Tsuneonella mangrovi: one gene and its partner. The protein of the gene in region 1 interacts with the protein of each later gene in a pairwise test. Links are inferred from orthologs where the notes say so. Each region holds a gene or a part of one and is shown on either strand. Other genes may lie near its edges. The genes, in order: CJO11_RS05130 and CJO11_RS03390.

Region 1 (12,224 bases):
GCGCCGCAGATGTTCAAGCAGCTGCTGATGGTCGCCGGGTTCGACCGCTATTTCCAGATCGCGCCGTGTTTCCGCGACGAGGACCTGCGCGCCGACCGCAGCCCCGAATTCTACCAGCTCGACTTCGAGATGAGCTTCGTCACGCAGGAAGACGTGTTCCAGGCGATCGAGCCGGTGCTCGCGGGCGTGTTCGAGGAGTTCGCGAACGGCAAGAGCGTGACCCCGGCGGGCACTTTCCCGCGCATCCCCTATGCCGAAGCGATGCTGAAATACGGCACCGACAAGCCGGATTTGCGCAACCCGATCGAGATTTCGGACGTTTCGCAGCACTTCCTGACTTCGGGCTTCGGCCTGTTCGAGAAGATCGTTGGCGGTGGCGGTGTCGTGCGCACGATTCCAGCGCCGGGCACCAACGAGAAGAGCCGCAAGTTCTTCGACGACATGAACGACTGGGCGCGGCGCGAAGGCTTCGCAGGGCTAGGCTACGTCACCCGCAAGCAGGGCGAGTTCGGTGGGCCGATCGCCAAGAACCATGGCACTGAGGGCATGGAGAAGCTCTACGCCGAACTCGGGCTGGGCGAGAATGACGGCCTGTTCTTCGCCGCCGGCAAGGAAAAGGATGCAACCAAGCTTGCCGGTGCAGCGCGGACCCGCGTCGGCGAGGAGCTTGGCCTGATCCCCGATGACCGGTTCGCGTTCTGCTGGATCGTCGACTTCCCGATGTTCGAATACGACGAAGACGCGAAGAAGATCGACTTCAGCCACAACCCGTTCTCGATGCCGCAGGGCGAGATGGAAGCGCTGGAGACGCAGGATCCGCTCGAGATCAAGGCCTGGCAGTACGACATCGTCTGCAACGGCTACGAGCTGTCTTCGGGTGCGATCCGGAACCATCGGCCCGACATCATGTACAAAGCGTTCGAGATCGCCGGCTATTCGCAGGCCGATGTCGATGCGAACTTCTCGGGCATGATCGAGGCGTTCAAGCTTGGTGCCCCGCCGCACGGCGGATCCGCGCCAGGTATCGACCGTATCGTAATGCTGCTGGCCGACGAGCCCAACATCAGGGAGGTCATCGCATTTCCATTGAACCAGCGCGCTCAGGACCTGATGATGGGTGCGCCGAGCGCGGTTTCGGCTCGCCAGCTGCGCGATGTACACATCCGCACGATCGATGTTCCGCAGCAGGAATCGGCAGCGAACCCGGACAAGCTGGTCGATCCCGCGGCGGGCTAGGCCTGCGGACAACCCGAGAAATCGGCCCGAACGGGGCCGTGCGGGCACTTGCCAGCCCGCCGCCCGTTCATTAGGGCGAAAGGCAATTGCCCAAAACACAGTTCGAAGAGGGACCATTATGAGCGATACCGCCGACCGCGTGCAGAAGATTGTCGTCGAACACCTCGGCGTCGAGAGCGACAAGGTCACCCAGGAAGCCAGCTTCATCGACGATCTCGGTGCGGACAGCCTCGACATCGTCGAGCTGGTGATGGCGTTCGAGGAAGAGTTCGGGGTCGAAATCCCGGACGACGCCGCCGAAAAGATCACCACTGTCGGTGACGCGACCAAGTACATCGAAGAGCACAAGGGCTAACCCGCCCATCCCGCCGCGCTCGCCAGACGGCCAGTCGGCGGGGCACTGACAGGCTCGTCCCCGCGCGGGGCCGGGCCTGTTGCACATATGGAGAGTAATATGCGCCGTGTGGTCGTAACCGGACTGGGTCTCGTCACCCCGCTGGGCGGTGACGTCGAAACTTCGTGGAAGAACCTCATTGCCGGCAAGAGCGGTGCGGGCACTATCACCCGGTTCGATACCGAAGGGCAGAAATGCACCATCGCTTGCGAGGTGAAGCCCAAGGATCACGAATACGGCTTCGATCCGGACAAGCGGGTGGATTTCAAGGTCCAGCGCCAGGTCGATCCGTTCATCGTCTACGGCATCGATGCCGCGGGGCAGGCGCTGGAAGACGCCGGGCTCGTCGATATGGACGACGACCTCAAGCTGCGCACCGGTTGCTCGATCGGTTCGGGCATCGGCGGCCTGCCGGGGATCGAGATCGAATCGGTCAACTTGCACGAACGCGGCCCCGGTCGGGTGAGTCCGCACTTCGTCCACGGGCGGCTGATCAACCTGATCAGCGGGCAGGTCTCGATCAAGTACGGCCTGATGGGTCCGAACCATGCGGTGGTGACCGCGTGCTCGACCGGCGCGCATTCGATCGGCGATGCCGCGCGGATGATCAAGGACGGCGATGCCGACGTGATGCTGGCAGGTGGGGCGGAAAGCACCATCAACCCGCTCGGTGTCGCCGGGTTCGCCCAAGCGCGCGCGCTCAACATGAGCATGAACGACCGGCCGACCGAAGCCAGCCGCCCCTACGACAAGAACCGCGACGGGTTCGTAATGGGCGAAGGTGCGGGCGTGGTCGTGCTCGAGGAATACGAGCACGCCAAGGCGCGCGGCGCGAAGATCTATGCCGAAGTCGTCGGCTATGGCCTGTCGGGCGATGCCTACCACGTCACCGCGCCGCACCCCGAAGGCAAGGGTGCCGAGCTGTCGATGCGCATGGCGATGCGCAAGGCGGGGATGGAGCCGGGCGACATCGACTACGTCAACGCCCACGGTACCAGCACGATGGCCGATACGATCGAGCTCGCCGCGGTTAAGCGCGTGCTCGGCGACGACCTCAGCGGTGCATCGATGAGCAGCACCAAGTCCGCGATCGGGCACCTGCTCGGCGGCGCGGGCGCGGTCGAAGCGATCTTCTGCATCCTCGCGATGCGCGACCAGGTCGTGCCGCCGACGCTCAACCTCGACGATCCCGACGAAGGCACCGAAGGCGTCGACCTCGTGCCGCACAAGGCCAAGCAACGCGAAGTGCGGGCCGTGCTCAACAACAGCTTCGGGTTCGGCGGGACAAACGCCTCGCTGATCATGAAGAAGGTCGACTGACGTGAAGAAACTGCTGCCAGCGCTGGCGCTTGTCGCCGCGCTGGCGCTCGGGTGGTTCGCTTACGGCTGGTATGGTCCGGCCGAGGTCGGGAAGGATACCACTTTCATCGTCGCCGACGGGTCCACGCTGACCAAGGTCGCTCACCAGTTGCAGGACAAGGGCCTTATCAAGTCGGCCGACAGCTTCCTGCTGCGCGCCAAGGTGTTCGGTGGACGCGAGCCGGTGCAGGCCGGCGAATTCCTGATCCCCAAGGGGGCCAGCGCGTCGTCGATCCTCGACCAGTTCCAGAGCGGCGACGTGATTCGCCGGTTCGTGACGATCCCTGAAGGGATGCCCTCGATCATGGTCTACGACCGGCTGATGGCCGATCCGATGCTGACCGGGCCGATCCCGGTGCCGGACGAAGGCTCTGTCCTGCCCGATACGTACAATTACGAACGCGGCGAATCGCGCATCAAGGTGCTTGCCCGGATGCAGGCGGCCATGACCAAGTTCCTCGCTGCCGCATGGGCCGAGAGGGGCAAGGATATCGCCGTCAAGACCCCTGGACAGGCGGTGATCCTCGCGTCGATCGTCGAGAAGGAAACCGGGATCGAGAGCGAACGCAAGCTGGTCGCCGGGCTCTATTCCAATCGCTTGAAGCAGGGAATGCCGCTGCAGGCCGACCCGACGATCATCTACCCGATCACCAAGGGCGAGCCGCTCGGCCGCCGGATCCGCCAGAGCGAGATCGCCGCCGTCAACGACTACAATACCTACACCATGACCGGGCTTCCCACGGGACCGATCACCAATCCAGGACGCGAAAGCATCGAGGCGGTGTTGCACCCTGCGAAGACCAAGGCGCTCTACATGGTCGCCAACGGCAAGGGCGGGCACTGGTTTGCCGACACGCTGGAGCAGCACAACGCCAACGTGCAGAAATGGTTCGCGATCCGCCGCGCGCGCGGGGAAATGAACTGAGCGGCGAGGGGCAACCGGCTTCCGGCCCGGCGCCGCTGATCGTCACCGCCGAATTGCCGCAGGCGCTCCAGTCGCGTGCCGACCAATTGCGCAAGGCGCACTTCCCTCCCGAGCGCAACTTCCTTTCCGCGCACGTCACACTGCTCCATGCCCTGCCGCCAAGCGTGGAGGATGAAGTCTGCGACGCGTTGGCTGAAGAGGCTCGCGCGGCTCCGGCCCCGGCGCGGCTGGAAGGGCTGATGAACCTCGGGCGAGGCACTGCGCTCCGGCTGTCTAGCCCGGCCATGCTTGCCTTGCGCGAACGGCTGGCGGATCGCTTCCACGGGTTGCTGACCCCGCAGGACATGCACGCACCGCGGCTCCACGTGACGATCCAGAACAAGGTCAGCCCCTTTGCGGCCAAGGCGCTGCAGGCGGAGCTTTCCGGGCAGATCGAGCCGCGCGATTTCGCCTTCGCGGGGCTCGCGCTGCACCGCTATCGCGGCGGGCCGTGGGAGTTCGCGAAGCGGTGGTCATTCCGCGGTTGACCGCGCCGCCACCCCGCCCTAAATGCGCCGCCTGCCCGGTGCCCTTCGCGCGCCGCGCGCCCGATGGGGCGGAGTAGCTCAGCTGGTTAGAGCAGCGGAATCATAATCCGCGTGTCGGGGGTTCAAGTCCCTCCTCCGCTACCATTTCGATCTTCTGAAATCGGCTAGGGCTTCTTGCTTTTGCGCATATCCTTTGCCGCCTTTGGAGGCTTGCCAGGCCCGCCGGCTTTCCTAACCTTGGTCCTATCGAACTTCTTGAATGAAGTCTTTGCCTTACCCCGCGGCGCATCTTCATTGCTTTGAACATGGTGACGCTTGCGATTGCCCTTCGCGGCATCGCGCGGGCCTCTAGCCGACATTTCGATCACTGCGGGCTCCTCATCGCCGTCGCCCCTGGCTGTTCGCAATACGGAATCGGCAAATTTTTCGGCGATCTGGCGCGGAACTTGGAAATATGTCTCGTCGGGACCAATTCGTATCGCGCCAATCTCGTTGCGCGTGATGTGACCGCGACGGCAAAGCAACGGAAGTATCCAGCGCGGATCGGCGTTCTGGCGACGGCCCAACGCCATGCGGAACCAGACGATATCCTCAAATCCCGGACGGTGCCGTTCCTTTTGTGCTTCGCGCCGGGCATCGCGAGTGTTGGCGATCAAATCTTCAGGTTCCGGCATCCTCTCCCGATGAGCCCGCACCAGCATCGTGGCGATTTGCACCGGAGTGCGTTCGGCCAAAAGACGTTCGGCTAGATCGCGATCGGCTTCGTCCACTTCGACCGGCTCGAGCAACTTTGCCAGCAGTCGTTCGCGATCCTTTGTCTTGATGGCATCGCGGTCGGGCGCGTCGGTCCAATCCGCTGCAATCTTCGCATGGCGAAGCATGGATTCCACGCGCTTGCGGCGTGAGAACGGCACGATAAGCACGGCAGTGCCCTTCTTCCCCGCCCGGCCCGTCCGTCCCGAACGATGTTGCAGCGTTTCGGCATCACGCGGAATTTCGACGTGGATGACGAGGCTCAGCGTCGGCAAGTCGATCCCGCGCGCGGCGACATCGGTGGCGACACACACCCGTGCGCGGCGGTCGCGTAACGCCTGAAGCGCCTGGTTGCGTTCCGACTGCGAATGTTCCCCCGAAAGTGCAACCACGGCAAATCCGCGCTCCTGCAGCGTAGCGTGCAGGTGGCGGACCTTTTCGCGGGTCGCGCAAAACAGGATGGCGGTTTCCGCCTCGTGATAGCGCAGGAGATTGACTGCGGCATTTTCGATCTCGGGCGGGGAAACCGTGACGGCTTGGTAGGCAATATCGCCATGACCGCGCCCCTCGCTGATCGTGGCAATCCGCAACGCATCACGTTGGTATCGACGGGCAAGCGCTTCGATCGGACGTGGCATAGTGGCGGAAAACAGCAAGGTCCTTCGCGTTTCCGGTGTCGCCTCGAGGATTTCTTCCAGTTCTTCACGAAAGCCCATGTCGAGCATTTCGTCCGCTTCATCGAGAACCACTGCCTTCAACCCGGACAAATCGAGCGCACCTCGCTCGAGATGGTCGCGAAGCCTGCCAGGTGTTCCAACAACAATGCTTGCGCCTGAGCGCAGGGTCTTGCGTTCCTGCTGTGGGTTCATCCCGCCGACGCAGGTTGCGATACGCCCACCTGCCTTGCCGTAGAGCCAAGCCAGTTCGCGACTGACCTGCAGAGCCAGTTCTCGCGTCGGCGCGATGATCAGGGCAAGCGGTCTTTCCGAGAATGGAATGGTGTCGCGATTTTCCAGGAGTTGCTGGGCCATGGCGAGGCCGAAGGCGATTGTTTTACCCGAACCGGTCTGGGCAGAAACGATCAGGTCTCGTCCGGCTGCTTCGGCCTGCATGACTTCGGCCTGCACCGGCGTAGCTGTCTCGTAGCCACGCTCGACAAGGGCAGCCTCAAGGCTGGACGGAAGGGAAGGAAATCTCATGGCGACGGCCTAATAGATGGAGGTGCACGCCAGTTCTCTGCCAACGGCGCAATCGTGGTCTGATATTTGAGCGCTGACGCAATCGCGGTTGCGTATATGTCGCGCCCATAGGCCAAGATCTCGCCCTTGGCTTGCGAAAAAGGGAAATTCTGTCGAACTACACTGGCTCTGCCGGTTTCATGATGACGAACGGCAATGCGTCCCGATCGGCATTGTTGGTCGCCAATGCATGTCGGGGGTTCAAGTCCTTCCTCCGTTACCATTCGCACGATGCTTTTCATTTGCTCACGCACGTATGATTTGCAGCGTCGGCGGACCCGTAGTTCAGCTCGAGGCGAACAGGAGTTGGCCCGGCCCGAGCAGATCGAGGACTTGGTCGATCTTGTCCTGCTCGAAGGCGAAGCAACCAAAGCTGCGACCGACCCGCCCTTGCCTCTTCGCCATGGCGCTATCGACATAACGCGCACCGTGAATAACGATCGCGCGTTCGTAGGCGAGGCTGTTCTGATCATCGAGGCCATGCAACCGCCGGGAGCGTCCATGTTTCCCGAAATATTCGTCGCCAGTCATGAAGCTGCCTAGCGAAGAAGCGTTGGAACCGGGGAGATTGGAGAATCGCTTGGCCATTCCGCTGTTGGTCGGGTCGGAACCCTTCCCGTGGGCGACAAGCAGGGAATGCGTGATCGTTCCGCTCGCCACATCAACTATGTGGAAACGGAAATCTCCTGACGGAGCCGAAAAATCGGCGATCCCGATCCTGTCGCGGTTGGTGATGCGCGCGCTGTGCCGATCGAGCGCCGCCAACGCCCAATCGATTACGGCTGGCGAATTCGTGCCGCCGGACTCCGCCGATAGCGGAGCCATTGCCTGGGCCGCCGATTGGTCGACAAAGGTGCGGGGCACGAATAGTGTCCCTGCGGCAACCACCGACGAGCCGATAAAGCTTCGTCTGTTTAATTTCATTTTGGACCCGATTTGTTTTCGGTTCAAATGTGGGCCAGTGATGGCGAAAATCAAGGTCAGGAGGTGTCAGGTGGCCCGGTTGCGAAGTCTGATCGTCGCATTTCTTCTACCCCTACTGACTTCACCTGCACTCGCGAGCAGTGGCGCACATTGGACGGAGACCGACCTTGCAGTGCTCGATCGCTGGGTCGATGCTGCGCCTGCCGACGCCCTGCCACGTCCGTCCACCAAGGCGTTCGATGCGGCGGTCCGTGGTGGGGATCCGATGGTCATCGACCGTGAGGCTACCAAGCTCGCGCTTCGGCTAGCGCGGATGCACCTGTTGGGTGATGCCAGTTCGGCCGAAAAGGCAGGGTGGAACATCGTCGATACCGACCGCAACCTTCCGGTCGAGTCGCTGCTCGATACGGCGATTACGACCGAAACGCTCGACAGCTTTTTCGCCTGGATGCGTCCGGCGAGCCCCCAATATGCTGCTCTCAAGGCAGCCTACGACGTCGAAACCGACCGCGGCCGCCGCAGGACAATCGCCCGCAACATGGAGCGATGGCGTTGGATGCCGCGCAGTCTGGGCGACGATTATGTGTTGGTGAATGCCGCCGATTTCGAAGCCTACCTCTGGCGAGACGGCAAGGAAGTCGGAACTTGGCGGGTCATCGTTGGCAAGAAGAGCACGCCGACGCCAGTCTTCGACACCACGATCGAAGGGGTGATCCTCAATCCCTGGTGGGAAATTCCGGCCAGCATCGTTCGCGAGAGTGTGGGAGCGTTGATAAGGCGCAACCCCGCGTTGGCGCGATCAAGGGGATATGTCTGGGCAGATGGCCGATACCGGCAGCGACCGGGGCCGAACAATGCGCTCGGCCAGATGAAGCTGGTGATGCCGAACCGCTTCTCGGTCTATATGCACGACACGCCTTCCAAACAGCTGTTCGAGCGCGACGTGCGCGCATTCAGCCACGGTTGCATCCGGACCGGGGATGCGATCGGCTTTGCAGCGACCTTGCTCGAAGGGGTGAAGACGCGCGAAGAAGTCGACGCGATCGTGTCATCCGGGGCGACGACCGAGGTCGCGCTCGCTCGTCCGATCCCGATCTACGTGACGTATTTCACTGCAGTCGGCGACGGTCAGGGCGATGTCGCGGTACTGCCCGACATCTACGACCGAGATGGGCGCATCAAACTTAGTTCGGTGAATTACAGCCCGCGATCGCTGCGAGCCGATCCAGCTGTGCTTGCGCGCCCACAATCTTCAAGCGAAGCGACAGGTGTACGTCGCGATCTCCTCACCGGGATAGAGTGCTAGGAAGCGCGTAGCGCAGACTCGTCGGCGTCGATCCCCCACAATTCTCGCCAGCTCTAGTCGCGCACGATGCAGCGAAACCCGATGTGGCTGGTCGAGGTGTCTACGGCCTCACCCTGCCGGGCGGCTGGGCGGTATCGCTGGCAATAGCTGACGGCGCACAGGTGACTGCCGCCCTTGAGCACCCGGCGACCGATCTTCGAACCGGGGTTGGCCGGATCGAAGCTTTCCGCCTTGCGGCCGCCGCGCGGGTTGTCGATCGTGCAGCAGGCGCCGGGCTTTCGCTTGTGGGCACCCTTGGGCTGGGCGTACCAGTCGCAAGTCCATTCCCAGACGTTGCCGATCATGTCGAACAGGCCGAAATCGTTGGCCGGAAAGGATCCGACCGGGCTGGTCCGCTCCCACCCATCCTCGAGCGTGTTGGCGAAGGGAAACAGCCCCTGCCAGTAATTGGCCAGCATCCTGCCGCCCGGGGCCAGCTCGTCTCCCCACTGGTATTCGCGCCCTTCGTGCCCGCCGCGCGCGGCATATTCCCACTCGGCTTCGGTCGGCAATGCCTTGCCGGCCCAGTGGGCGTAAGCCAGCGCATCCCCGTAGGCGACGTGCACTACGGGGTGGTCTTCGAGCCCTTCGATCGAGCTGCCAGGCCCGGTAGGATGGCGCCAATCCGCGCCGAGGCAGAACTCCCACCATTGCGAGGCATCATCGACTGCCACCGGCTGCGATGTCTTGCGGAAGACCAGCGAACCGGGCGCTACCAGGGCCGGGTCCATGCCGGGATAGTCTTTCGGGTCGGGCGCGATCTCCGCTTCGGTGATGTGACCGGTGGCCGCGACGAATTCGGCAAACTGGCGATTGGTGACGGGAGCCGGGTCGATACGGAATCCGCCGACCCTCACCCGGCGCAGCGGACGTTCCTCGGGATAGAAGCGTTCCGACCCCATCGTGAAGGTCCCGCCTTCGAGGTGGAGCATACCATCGGCAGTCGATCGAGCAGGGCGGGCGATCCGGTCCACGCGGCGGACACTACGATAAACCTGGGCGCAGGAGCCAGCGTCAATTCACCGCGCGAACCCCGGGGCGGATGCGATCCGACGCAATTTCGCGCCGCACCGAAAATCTCTCCGCCGACACGCCGACCGGCGCGTTCAAGCCATGCTCTACAATTCCTCTGCAATCACGCCCGCTTCGCGCAGGCGCGCGATCTCTTGCTCGCTCAATCCCAGCTCGGCACGCAAGACGTCAGCGGTGTCTTCGCCCGATCGGGGCGGCGCAAAACGATAGGTGGCAGGAGCTGCAGAGAACTTGCCGGGGAAGCCGAGAAACTTAACTGCCGTCCCGTCGCTGCGGGCGATCTCGTGCACCATTCCTCGCTCTTCGATCTGCGGGTGGGAGAGCACTTCGGGGATTTCGTTGATCCGCCCGCCGGGCAGACCCAATTTGCGCATCTCTGCAATGAGGTCGCCCGATTTCCACTTTGCAAGCTCGCCTGCCAGTTCGCTGAGCAACGGGGTTCGGTTGCGGCTGCGCAGCGCTGTGCTGGCATAGGCTTCGTCTGCGGCCAGGTCGCTGCGCCCGAGCATGGTGCAGAACGAGCGGAATTGCTTGTCGTTGCCCAGCGCGACCAGCACGTCGCCATCGCTGCAGGCGAAATCCTGGTAGGGGACGATGCTCGGGTGCTGGTTGCCCATTCGCTTGGGCACCATGCCGCCATTGAGGAAGTTGGAAGCCTGGTTGGCAAGCAGCGCCACTTGCGAATCGAGCAGCGCCACATCGATGTGCTGCCCTTCGCCGGTCGCGTTGCGATGGTTGAGCGCAGCGAGGATCGAGATGGTGGCGTACATCCCGGTCACGAGGTCGCTGATCGGGATGCCGACCTTGGTCGGCCCACCATCGGCCGCGCCCGTTACGCTCATCAGCCCACTCATACCCTGGATAAGGAAGTCGTAGCCGCCATTGTCCTTGAGCGGTCCGGTCTGGCCGAAACCCGTGACCGAGCAGTAGATCAGGTCGGGCTTGATCGCGCGCAGCGATTCATAATCGAGGCCATACTTGGCGAGGCCGCCGACGCGAAAGTTCTCGACCACGATGTCGGCACCTTCCGCCAACCGGCGGATCACTTCGGCACCCTCGGGATCGGCCATGTTCACTGCGATCGAACGCTTGTTGCGGTTGGTGCACAGGTAGTAGGCGGAATCGTTCGACCCGTCGGGCAGGAAAGGCGGCCCCCAGCGGCGCGTGTCGTCGCCCATGCCCGGCTGTTCGACCTTGATTACGTCCGCTCCGAGGTCGCCGAGCATCTGTGTGGCCCACGGTCCGGCGAGCACACGCGACAAGTCGAGCACGGTCAATCCCGCGAGTGGGCCCCTATTGGCCTGCGCTTCGCTCATCGGTCGCGGAACTCCGGCGCACGCTTTTCAAGGAATGCATGCACCGCCTCCTTGTGGTCCTCGGTGTGGTGCGCCAGCGACTGGTAGGCAGCCGAGAGTTCGAGCAGCGGGGCGAGCTTCATGTCCTGCCCTTCGCGTAGCAAGCGCTTGGCCATGCGGGTTGCATGGCCGGGATTGGCGGCGATTGCGCCCGCCAGTTCCATCGCACGCTCCATCAGCTTCTCGGGTGCCATTACTTCGCTGACCAGTCCGAACTCGAGCGCCTTGGCGGCGTCGATCGTCTCGCCGGTCAGCGTCATCTGGCTGGCACGGGCCATGCCAATCACGCGCGGCAGCAGCCACGCACCGCCATCGCCAGGTACGATACCCAGCTTAACGAAGCTTTCGGCGAACAGCGCCTTGTCCGATGCGATGCGGATGTCGCACATGCAGGCAAGGTCCAGTCCCGCACCGATGGCCGGCCCGTTGACCGCAGCGACGACCGGCACTTCCAGTTCGTAGAGCGCTGTCGGAATCAGCTGGATACCGGTGCGATATGCATTGCGCAGGCTATATGGAGTTCCGGCAAACATGCCGGCCCTGCTGCCCATATCCTTGACGTTGCCGCCGGCGCAGAACGCCTTTCCTTCACCGGTCAGCACCACTGCGCGCACGCTCGTATCGCGCGTCATCTCTCCGCAGAAGTCGCGGATTTCTTCGCTGTGGGCGGTTCCGGAAATTGCGTTGCGCTGCTCGGGGCGATTGAGTTTTGCCACGACGATGGCGCCGTGGCGCTCCACTATCAGGAATGGGTCCATGGATGCTCGCTCCTCTCTACCGCGGACAGGGGCCTTTCGCTGGCCCACGTTGGCGGGCTATGCGCTTTGCCGCCGCGTTGCTAATGTTAAATCGACTAGGATCGCCAGGTCGTGGCTAACATGAATTTTCGCTGCCTGCGCCATTTCTGTGTGTTCGCCGGGATGCTCGAATTGCATAGCGCGGTGGAAGAATGGCGATTGTTCCCGCGCGCGAAATTGGTCGCCTATCAAAATATGCAAATTCAATTTTGATCTGCCGACCGGATACTTCAGGGATAGACCAAACTATCCAGACAGGATGACCGGCGTGTTCGACAACCTGACCCTTGCCCGATTGCCCGAGGAAGACGAGGCGCTTCGCCCGCTTGTGCGGCAGCT
Region 2 (9,305 bases), 330 kb from region 1 along the record:
GACAGGACTGCGCTGGTCGATTGCCGAATCATCCGGGATTACGGCAAACCGCACCATGCGCTATCTCCCTGTTATCGCCCTCCTGCTTACCGCCAGCCCGGCCTTTGCAGCCAGCACTCCAGTGCCCGAACCGGGCAGCATGGGCCTGTTCGGGCTTGGCGTGATCGGCGTCATTGTTGGTCGCCAGGCGGCCAAGAAGCGCTCCAAACGCGACTGATCGCTTGACCAGTGCCCTCGCGCCCCGCCATGAGCGAAGGCGATGGATACCTTAAACCGCCTCGAAGCCACAATCCGCCAGCGGATCGCATCCGGCGATGCATCGGGTAGCTATGTCGCGCAGCTCCACGCGCGCGGCCTGCCGTTAATTGCCCGCAAGTTGGGCGAGGAAGCGGTCGAGGCGGTAGTTGCCGCGCTGTCCGGTTCCGATGAGGAGCTGACAGGGGAAGCCGCGGACGTATTGTTCCACCTGCTCGTCCTGCTCGCCGAAAAGGGCGTGCCCCTTACTGACGTACTGGCCGAACTCGACCGGCGAGAGGGCATTTCGGGCCTCGACGAGAAAGCCAGCAGGAGCTCCTGATGCCGATCGATCCGACCCTGCCGTATGACGACGACAACATCTTCGCGAAGATCCTGCGCGACGAAATCCCGTCGAAGCGGGTCTATGAGGACCAATGGGCGATCGCCTTTCACGACATCAATCCGCAGGCAAAGCTGCACATTCTGGTGATCCCGAGAGGGAAATACGTCAGCTGGGACGATTTCGCGGCGAAGGCTCCGGCGGAAGAGATTGCCGGGTTTATCCGCGCCGTCGGCAACGTGGCGCGCGAGCACGGCCTGGTCGGGCCGGGATACCGCTTGCTCGCCAATGTCGGCTATCACGGCGGCCAGGAAGTCCCGCACTTGCATGTCCACCTGTTCGGCGGGCAGCCGTTGGGCCGGATGATCGCCTGAAGGGGGTTCGTCGCGCGCCCCGCGCCGTTCGTCGAGATTGCCGCTTGCCGGGTGACTCGCCCCTCCGCTAGACGCAAGCCGGAGATGACGACCACGCCCACCCCACCTGGCGGAGTGATCCGCGGCGACACGCACCTGTTCGCCGTGCGTGCCTATTATGAAGACACTGATCTGTCGGGCATTGTCTATCACGCCAACTACCTGCGCTGGTTCGAACGTGCGCGCAGCGACCTGGTGCGGATGCTCGGCATCGACCAGCGTGCCGCGATCGAAGCGGGCGAGGGGGCCTATGCCGTCGCCGACCTGCACATCCGCTACGCCACACCCGCGCGGCTCGACGACGATATCGTGATCGAAAGCCGCTGCACCGAAATGGGGGCGGCGAGCGTCCGGATCGTCCAGCGCGCGATGCGCGGCGACGAGCTTGTCGCCGAACAGACCGTCCGCGTCGGGTTCATCAGTCCGGAAGGTCGCCCGCGTCGCCAGCCAGCCGAATGGCGCACGGCGTTCGCCAGTTTTTCCGAAGGAAATCAATGACCAATCCTGCATTCTTCATGCTGTCTGCACTGACCGTGCCGAGCCGGCTCGATCCCCTGCAGCTGTTTCTCGACGCCGATATCGTGGTGAAGGCGGTACTCGCCGGGCTGCTGCTCGCGAGTATCTGGACGTGGATGATCATCGTCAGCTTTTCGCTTCGCATGGGTAGCGTGCGTCGCAAGAGCCACGCCTTCGAGGAAGAGGTTTGGCAGGCCGACGATTTCGACGCGCTGATGAAGCAGCGTGGAGCGCGCGACAACCCGTCGGCCCGGGTCGTCTCGGCGGCGATGAGCGAATGGCGCCGTTCGACCAAGGGCGGGGTCAAGGATCGCGAAGGACTGCGCCAGCGTCTCGCCGGGGCGATGAGCGGGCAGGTTGCGACCGAAGCGGACGATCTTGCCAACCGGCTCAATTTCCTCGCGACGGTCGGTTCGGTGGCGCCGTTTGTCGGGCTGTTCGGCACCGTCTGGGGGATCATGAACAGCTTCTTCCAGATCGGCAGCCAGTCGAATTCCTCGCTCGCGGTAGTCGCGCCGGGCATTTCCGAGGCTCTGTTCGCCACCGCGATCGGCCTGTTCGCGGCGATCCCGGCGGTTATCGCCTACAATCGTTTCAGCCATGCGGTGAACGCCTTCGAGGCGCGCCTTCAGCGGTTTGCAGACAAGTTCCATGCGGGGCTCAGCCGTCAGCTGGAATCGCTCTGATGGCGATGGGCCTGCACCGGGCCGGCGCGCGCGGAGGTAACCGGGCGCGCACGCCGATGGCGGAGATCAACGTCACGCCGCTGGTCGACGTGATGCTGGTGCTGCTGATCATCTTCATGGTCACCGCTCCGCTGCTCACCGCCGGGGTGCCGGTCGACCTGCCCGACAGCCGTGCCAACCCGCTCGACCAGCAACCCGACCAGGTAACCATCTCGATCGATGCTGCCGGCGAGATCTACATCGATGCCGTCCCGGTACCCGCTGGCGGCCTGTCGCAAGCACTCGACAACCTCCCGCGTAGTGGCGGCAAGGCACCGCTGATAACCTTGCGCGCTGACAAGGTGCTCGATTGGGGCCGGGTGGCGGCGGTGATGGGAGAGCTCAACCACGCCGGGTTCAATTCGATTTCGCTGGTCACCAACAGTTCAGTCTCGGCACCGTAGCGTCCGGTCGGGAGATGGCACTCGCACACCTCAGCCATGAAGAACGTATCGGCCTCGGCGTCGCGCTGGGGCTGCACGTGCTGCTGGCGGTGGTGCTGATCCTGCAGCCGAACAGTCGCCAGCCGCTGCCTCAGCCGGAGCGGATGACGGTCAATCTTGCAACAGATGTCGGATTGCAGGCGCAGGCACCCGCTCCAGTGCCCGATAGTCGTGCGGCGATGGCACCCGAACTCGCGCCCGAACCGGCACCGCTGCCGCAAGTGCAGCCGGCGCCCGAGCCGCCGAGACCGGTCGCGACAACCGCTCCCAAGCCCAAACCGGCGCCCAAGTCGGTGCCACAACCCAAGACCGTGCCGCCCAAACCGGTCGCAAAGCAAGCACCTGCAAAGTCGGCTCCATCCAAGAAGGCCGGTGGCAGCCTAATCGGGTCGAATTTCCTCGCGGGCTCCGGATCGAGCACGACGACCGACGACACCCGCATCCCGGCGAGCCAGATCGGGCCGAGCGCGCGCGCTTCGGTGGTCCAGGCGATCATCCGCCAGATCAAGCCGCACTGGCAAGCGCCGCAAGGTGCCGACGCGGACCTGCTCGTGACTGTGCTTTCGTTTAGGCTCAATCCCGATGGTTCGCTCGCGGGAACGCCGCGCGTTGTTAGCCAATCGGGTGTTACCGCATCCAACCGGCCGCAAGCACCGCTCCATGCCGAGCGGGCAATTCGCGCCGTGGAACTCGCCGCGCCGTTCAACTTGCCGCCCGAATACTACAACGTGTGGAAGACGATCGACGGCGCCAAATTCGACAGGAACCTCTCGAAATGAAACCGCTGATCGTATTCCTCGCCGCCGTGTTGGCGCTCTCCGCTGGTCCGGCGCTGGCCCAAGACGCTTCGAGCGCGCCTCCGAGCGATCTTTCGACCCCTGCACCAGATGGCGGCAAGGTAGAAACGGTCGATCAAGCCAAACCCGACGATGGCGGGTTGTCGTTCACCGTGACCGACGAAAGCCAATGGCAGGACCTTGGCGTCGCGATACCCGGGTTCGCGACCGATTACGATGTGGCGACGCCAGCGAGCACCGGCGGCACTGCAGCGCTCGGCAAGAGCCTGGCGCAAGTGATCTACCATGACCTCAAGTTCAACGGCCTGTTCAAACCGACCGGTCCCGCCGCCTTGCCGCAGCCGGCCTATGGCGAGATTACCGCTCCCACCTGGGCGACCTGGTCGAGCCGCGGGGCGCAAATGCTCGTCGAAGGCTACGTCCGCGCACGCGGCGATGGCAAGCTGATCGTAGGCTGTTACCTCTACGACGTGCAGCTGCAGAAGGAGCTGACGCGCGGCGGGTGGATCGTGCCCCCAGCGGATTGGCGGCGCGCGGCGCACAAATGCTCGGATCTCGTCTATTCGCGTCTGTCGGGCGAAAGTCCGTTCTTCGACAGCAAGATCGCCTACATCGCGGAAACTGGGCCGAAGGATCACCGTATCAAGCGGCTGGCGATCATGGATTCGGACGGCGCCAACCACCGCTTCATCACTACCGGCCGGGCGACTGCGCTGACCCCGCGCTATTCGCCCGACTATAGCAAGCTGCTGTATCTCAGCTATCTCGACGGCAATCCGCGCATCTACATCTACGATATCGGAACCGGCCAGCAGCACCTCGTCACGCAGAGCCGCAATCCCACTTTCGCGCCGCGCTGGAGCCCGGACGGCAAGTGGATTCTCTATTCGATGGCGGTGAACGGCAACACCGACATCTACCGTATTTCCGCCAGCGGTGGGCCGAGCGTGCGACTGACCGACAACCCGGGAATCGATATCGGTGGCTCGTATTCGCCCGACGGGAGCCAGATCGTGTTCGAGAGCGACCGTTCGGGCAGCCAGCAGTGCTACGTGATGGATGCCAACGGAATGAACCAGCACCGCATCAGTTTCTTCGGCGGACGCTGCGCGACGCCCGAATGGAGCCCGCGCGGCGACCTGATCGCGTTCACCCATATCGGCGGTGATTTCGACATTGCGGTGATGACGCCGCAGGGCCGCGACATGCGGGTGCTGACCAACGGCTGGCAGGATGAAGGTCCGACGTGGTCGCCCAACGGTCGCGTGATCCAGTTCTTCCGCACGGCGCCCAATTCGGGCCATACCGCCTTGTGGCAGGTCGACCTGACCGGGCGCAACTTGCGCCGCCTACCGACCCCGGTCGATGCGTCGGATCCGGCTTGGGGGCCGGTCCTGCCGTAATTCGTTTTCTGGTATACAAGGGTGGCAGGAATCGTCCGGCCCCCCGGGAATTCATCGAGAAGGAGACGCAAGATGGATCGTCGCATCGTAATCGCCGCGCTGATGGCGGGCACCGTCATGCTGGCGGGCTGCAAGAAGGAACCGCCCGCATCGCTTCCACCCGAACCGGAACCCTCGGTCGCCGCGACCCCGACCCCGCCGCAGCAGCCGACCGGCCCGACGCTGGGCACGCAGGAACACTTCGTCGATGCGGTGAACGGGCAGAACGTGATCTACTTCGATACCGACAAGTACAACATCGATAGCGCCGATGCGGCCGCTCTTCAGGCACAGGCGCAGTACCTGCTGCGCTACCCGAGCATAAACGTACGGGTGGAGGGCAATTGCGACGAGCGCGGCACGCGCGAATACAACCTCGCGCTGGGCGAGCGCCGTGCGAACGCGGCGAAGAACTACCTCGTTTCGCTGGGTGTCGATGCCAATCGCATCACCACCGTCAGCTATGGCAAGGAACGCCCGGTCGCGCTCGGTTCGAACGAGGCTGCGTGGGCCAAGAACCGCCGCGACGTGACCGTGGTGGTGGAGTAAGCGCTCAGAACGGCAAGATGTCGAGCGTCGGCAGTGCCGGCGCCGACATTTGCGCGGTTGCCGGCAGCAAAGTCGCCCCGCCGACTAGTGATCCGGACGCAATTGCGGGCGCGTGGAGTGCCAGCGCAGACAGCGCGAGCACCGAAGCGGTGGCGGCAATTGTCAATTGTTTGCTCATCTTGAACATCACAGGTTGCATTTAAGGACTAACTTTTTGCATTGCAACATATTGGTTGCGAAATCGTTGGCGCGCCTTCCAAAACATCGCGCCGATCCCTAGGATACCCAAGTGAACGAGGCACAATCCTGATGGCCAAAGCCCGCCGATCGAACGATTGGGGCTTCCCGCGCTGGCGCGGATATGGCTCGTCGCGCGAAGCGACGACCGTGCGGTTGTGCGATCGGCACGGTTGCAAGGAGCCGGGCGATTGCCCCGCGCCGAAATCACCCAACAGCCCGGACAAGTGGTACTTCTGCCAGCAGCACGCAGCCGAATACAATGCCAAGTGGGACTACTTCGAAGGCCTTTCCAAGGAAGAGGCGGCCGAGCGTGCCGCAAACGAGAAGCGCGACAACGCGGGGTTTGCCGAAGCCGCGCACTACGGCTGGGCAGGGAGCGGTGATGGTTCGCGCAGTGCGGATGAAATGCGTGCCCTCGAGTTGCTCGGCCTCGAGGTGGATGCCGATTTCGCGGTGGTCAAGAAGGCCTGGCGGGCGATGGCCAAGGAAGTTCATCCCGATGTGAAGCCGGGCGATGCGGAGGCCGCCAAGCAATTCCACGCCCTTCAGGTAGCCTACGAAGTCCTGCGGCAGGCCGAAGAGCGCCGCGAGTGGAAAGGCTGATCACTCGCTAGAGACCTGCAGGATGGATTGTCGCCTTGCCCCGCCGGTGAAAAAGTGGGAGCACCGCGCCACGACAATTTGAGTCCTGGGGGATTTCGATGAAGCAGACGTATCTTGCCGGCGCGGCTGCGCTGGTTTTCGCCGTAATGCCGCTATCCGGCGTGCAAGCCGATGCCACCGATGGGCAGATCGCGCAGATCATCGATGAAGGGCTGAGCCACAGCCAGGCAATGGCCAACGCCTCGCAGCTGATGGACGGGATCGGCCCGCGGCTGACCAATTCGGAGAATTTCGACAAGGCGGCCGCATGGGCTCTGGCCAAGTTCGAAGCGTACGGACTGACCAACGTCCACAAGGAATCGTACCCGTTCGGGGTCAATTGGAATCTCGATTCGTGGAATGCGACGATGATCGCGCCGCGCATGAAAGTAATGACGTCGCAGCCGGTTGCGTGGACTCCTGCGACCGAGGGCACGGTCAGCGCGCCGGTGATCCTCGCCCCGATGGCCAAGGAGGCCGATTTCGAACGCTGGCGCGGCAAGCTCAAGGGCAAGATCGTGATGGTCAACCTGCCGGGGGAAGCGAGCCAGTCGTCGAGGCCGATGTTCACCCGTTTCGATGCCAAGGATCTTTCGGGCAAGGACGAATTCACGCTGCCGAGCGACAATCTCGAGCCGTACAAGGGGTTCGTGAAGCGGGTCGATTTCGAGCTCAAACTCTCCAGATTCCTCAAGGCCGAAGGGGCGTTGGCGATCGTTCGCAAGAGCTACCGTGAAAACGGCCTCGTGACCGGCGAGGGCTACAATATCGACCCGGCCAACCGGTTGGCGCTGCCGTTCATGGAGCTTTCTAGCGAAGACTATCGTCGGCTCGCCCGGCTCGAAGTTGCGGGCACGCCGCCGGTAATCCAGCTCAATATTGCGACCCACGAAAACCCGCAGGATACGACCGCCGATTACCTCGTGGCGGATATCCAGGGCAGCGATCCCAAGGCGGGTTACGTGATGGCTGGCGGACACTTCGACAGCTGGATCGCCGCCGATGGAGCGACCGATGACGGGGTGCCGAGCGTCGTCGTGATCGAGGCGGCGCGGATCATCAAGAGCCTGGGCGTGAAGCCCAAGCGCACGATCCGCTTCGCGCTATGGTCTGGTGAGGAGCAGGGCCTGCTCGGCTCGATCGCCTACATCGAAAAGCACCTGGCGACCCGCCCTGTCGACACGAATGCCTACGGAGTCGCCCGTTTCGCCGAGTGGACCACCAGGTTCCCGATCACCAAGGGACCGGACTACGACCGGATGAAGGCCTACTTCAACCTCGACAACGGCGCGGGCAAGATCCGCGGGATCTATGCCGAGGACAACGTTGCCGCCGCACCGATGCTCAAGAAATGGCTTGCACCGTTCGCGTCGATGGGCGCGACCGCAGTGGTGATGAGCCGGACCGGCGGGACTGACCACCAGTATATGCAAGCGGTGGGCCTGCCCGGCTTCCAGTTCATCCAGGATCCGCTCGACTACGGCTCACGCGTGCATCACTCGAGCATCGATACGCTCGACCATGCTCCGTCGGACGATGTACGCCAGGCGGCGACGATCCTTGCGGCGATGCTCTGGCAAGCGGCCAACAGCGACGCAGAACTTCCGCGACCGCCGTTGCCGACCGAGCCGAGCAAGTCCAACCCGTTCAAGGTGACGATCCCGGACGACGATTGATCGTCCGGTCGATCGGCCCGATCAGACCGCTTCGAGCGCCTGCTCGAAGTCGGCGATCAAGTCGTCGGCATCTTCGATCCCGATGCTGATCCGCACGAGGTTGTCGGAGATCCCTAGGCTCGTCTTGCGCGCGTCGGGCACCGAAAGGTGGGTCATGCTCGCCGGGTGGCTGGCGAGCGTCTCGGTCCCGCCGAGGCTGACCGCGAGCTTGGCGATCCTGAGCGCGTCGAGGAAGCGGAAGCACTCTGCCTCGCCGCCCTTGATGAACACCGAGAACGTGCTGCCCGCGCCGGTGCAATGGCGGTTGAAGATGTCCTGCTGGCGCGGATCGTTGATCATCCCGAGATAGCCCAGCCGTTCGACCTTGGGGTGCCCCTTCAGGAAGGCGCAGACCTTCTCGGCATTCTCGCCCGCGCGGCTCATCCGCAGTTCGACCGTCTCGAGACTGCGCAGCAGCATCCACGCGGTGTTGGGATCGGCAATCCCGCCCATCGTGTTGCGCAGCATCCGCACCGGGTCGATCCACTTCTTCGCACCTGCGACGCTGCCCGCCACGAGGTCCGAATGGCCGCCAACGTACTTGGTCAGCGAATAGACCACGATGTCCGCCCCTTGATCGAGTGGGCGCTGCCACAGCGGCCCGAGGAAGGTATTGTCGATCGCGATCGGGCAAGCATGGTCGTTGCCAAGTGCTGCGTCGCGCGCTGCGCAGACTGCCTCGACGTCGACCAGCGCGTTTGTCGGGTTGCCCGGGCTTTCGAGGTAGATCATCGCGACCTTGCCGCCTTGTGCCTCTGCCTGCGCCTTGGCCTTGGCGATCACCGAGTCGAGCTCCTCGCGGCTCGCGCCGGCGGGAAAGTCCACATAGGTCACGCCGAACTTGGCGAGCGTCTTGGCGACGAAGCCTTCGCTCGCGGCATAAAGTGGGCCGGAATGGACGATCACGTCACCCGCCGCGCACAGGCTCATCATCAGCACGCAGATTGCGGTCATCCCGCTGGAGAAGCACAGCGCGTCTTCCGCGCCGTCCCAGATCGCCAGCCGATCCTCGAGGATTTCCTGGTTGGGGCCATTGAACCGCGAATAGACGAGGCCGTCTGCGCCGCCGGGGCGCTTGCCGGTGATCCCTTCGAAGTGGCGCTTGCCCGCTGCCGCGTTCTCGAATGCGAAGGTGCTGGTGAGGAACACCGGCGGCTTGAGGCTGCCTTCGGACAGTGCAGGATCGTAGCCGTGGCCCATCATCAAGGTGCTGGGCCTCAAGTCGCGGGTATTCTTGGGATGAGCC

The links.
Region 2: the proteins of CJO11_RS05130 (region 1) and CJO11_RS03390 interact in binary tests that used the Escherichia coli proteins (3 or more experiments, as listed by UniProt). The link is inferred for Tsuneonella mangrovi from one-to-one orthologs.

Annotation. Positions count from the first base shown.
Region 1 is NZ_CP022889.1:1,016,810-1,029,033, reverse strand. The notes cover bases 1-2,972. They hold CJO11_RS05130 (acyl carrier protein), read left to right. Parts: upstream 1-1,354; coding sequence 1,355-1,591; downstream 1,592-2,972. Other genes in these bases: mltG (endolytic transglycosylase MltG), read left to right, coding at 2,952-2,972; fabF (beta-ketoacyl-ACP synthase II), read left to right, coding at 1,691-2,950; aspS (aspartate--tRNA ligase), read left to right, coding at 1-1,236. Outside these bases: more of mltG, read left to right, coding at 2,973-3,914; CJO11_RS05115 (2'-5' RNA ligase family protein), read left to right, coding at 3,875-4,441; CJO11_RS05105 (DEAD/DEAH box helicase), read right to left, coding at 4,606-6,393; CJO11_RS05100 (murein L,D-transpeptidase catalytic domain family protein), read right to left, coding at 6,718-7,410; CJO11_RS05095 (L,D-transpeptidase family protein), read left to right, coding at 7,436-8,662; CJO11_RS05090 (formylglycine-generating enzyme family protein), read right to left, coding at 8,716-9,633; CJO11_RS05085 (CaiB/BaiF CoA transferase family protein), read right to left, coding at 9,820-11,049; CJO11_RS05080 (crotonase/enoyl-CoA hydratase family protein), read right to left, coding at 11,046-11,846; CJO11_RS05075 (acyl-CoA dehydrogenase family protein), read left to right, coding at 12,154-12,224. UniProt on the Escherichia coli protein: Carrier of the growing fatty acid chain in fatty acid biosynthesis.
Region 2 is NZ_CP022889.1:693,121-702,425, reverse strand. The notes cover bases 1-2,761. They hold CJO11_RS03390 (YbgC/FadM family acyl-CoA thioesterase), read left to right. Parts: upstream 1-1,035; coding sequence 1,036-1,488; downstream 1,489-2,761. Other genes in these bases: CJO11_RS03375 (energy transducer TonB), read left to right, coding at 2,650-2,761; CJO11_RS03380 (ExbD/TolR family protein), read left to right, coding at 2,192-2,635; tolQ (protein TolQ), read left to right, coding at 1,485-2,192; CJO11_RS03395 (histidine triad nucleotide-binding protein), read left to right, coding at 577-951; CJO11_RS03400 (phosphoribosyl-ATP diphosphatase), read left to right, coding at 260-577. Also shown: more of CJO11_RS03375, read left to right, coding at 2,762-3,453; Tol-Pal system beta propeller repeat protein TolB, read left to right, coding at 3,450-4,874; peptidoglycan-associated lipoprotein Pal, read left to right, coding at 4,947-5,462; CJO11_RS03360 (hypothetical protein), read right to left, coding at 5,467-5,649; CJO11_RS03355 (J domain-containing protein), read left to right, coding at 5,772-6,305; CJO11_RS03350 (M20/M25/M40 family metallo-hydrolase), read left to right, coding at 6,404-8,020; CJO11_RS03345 (cystathionine gamma-synthase family protein), read right to left, coding at 8,042-9,305.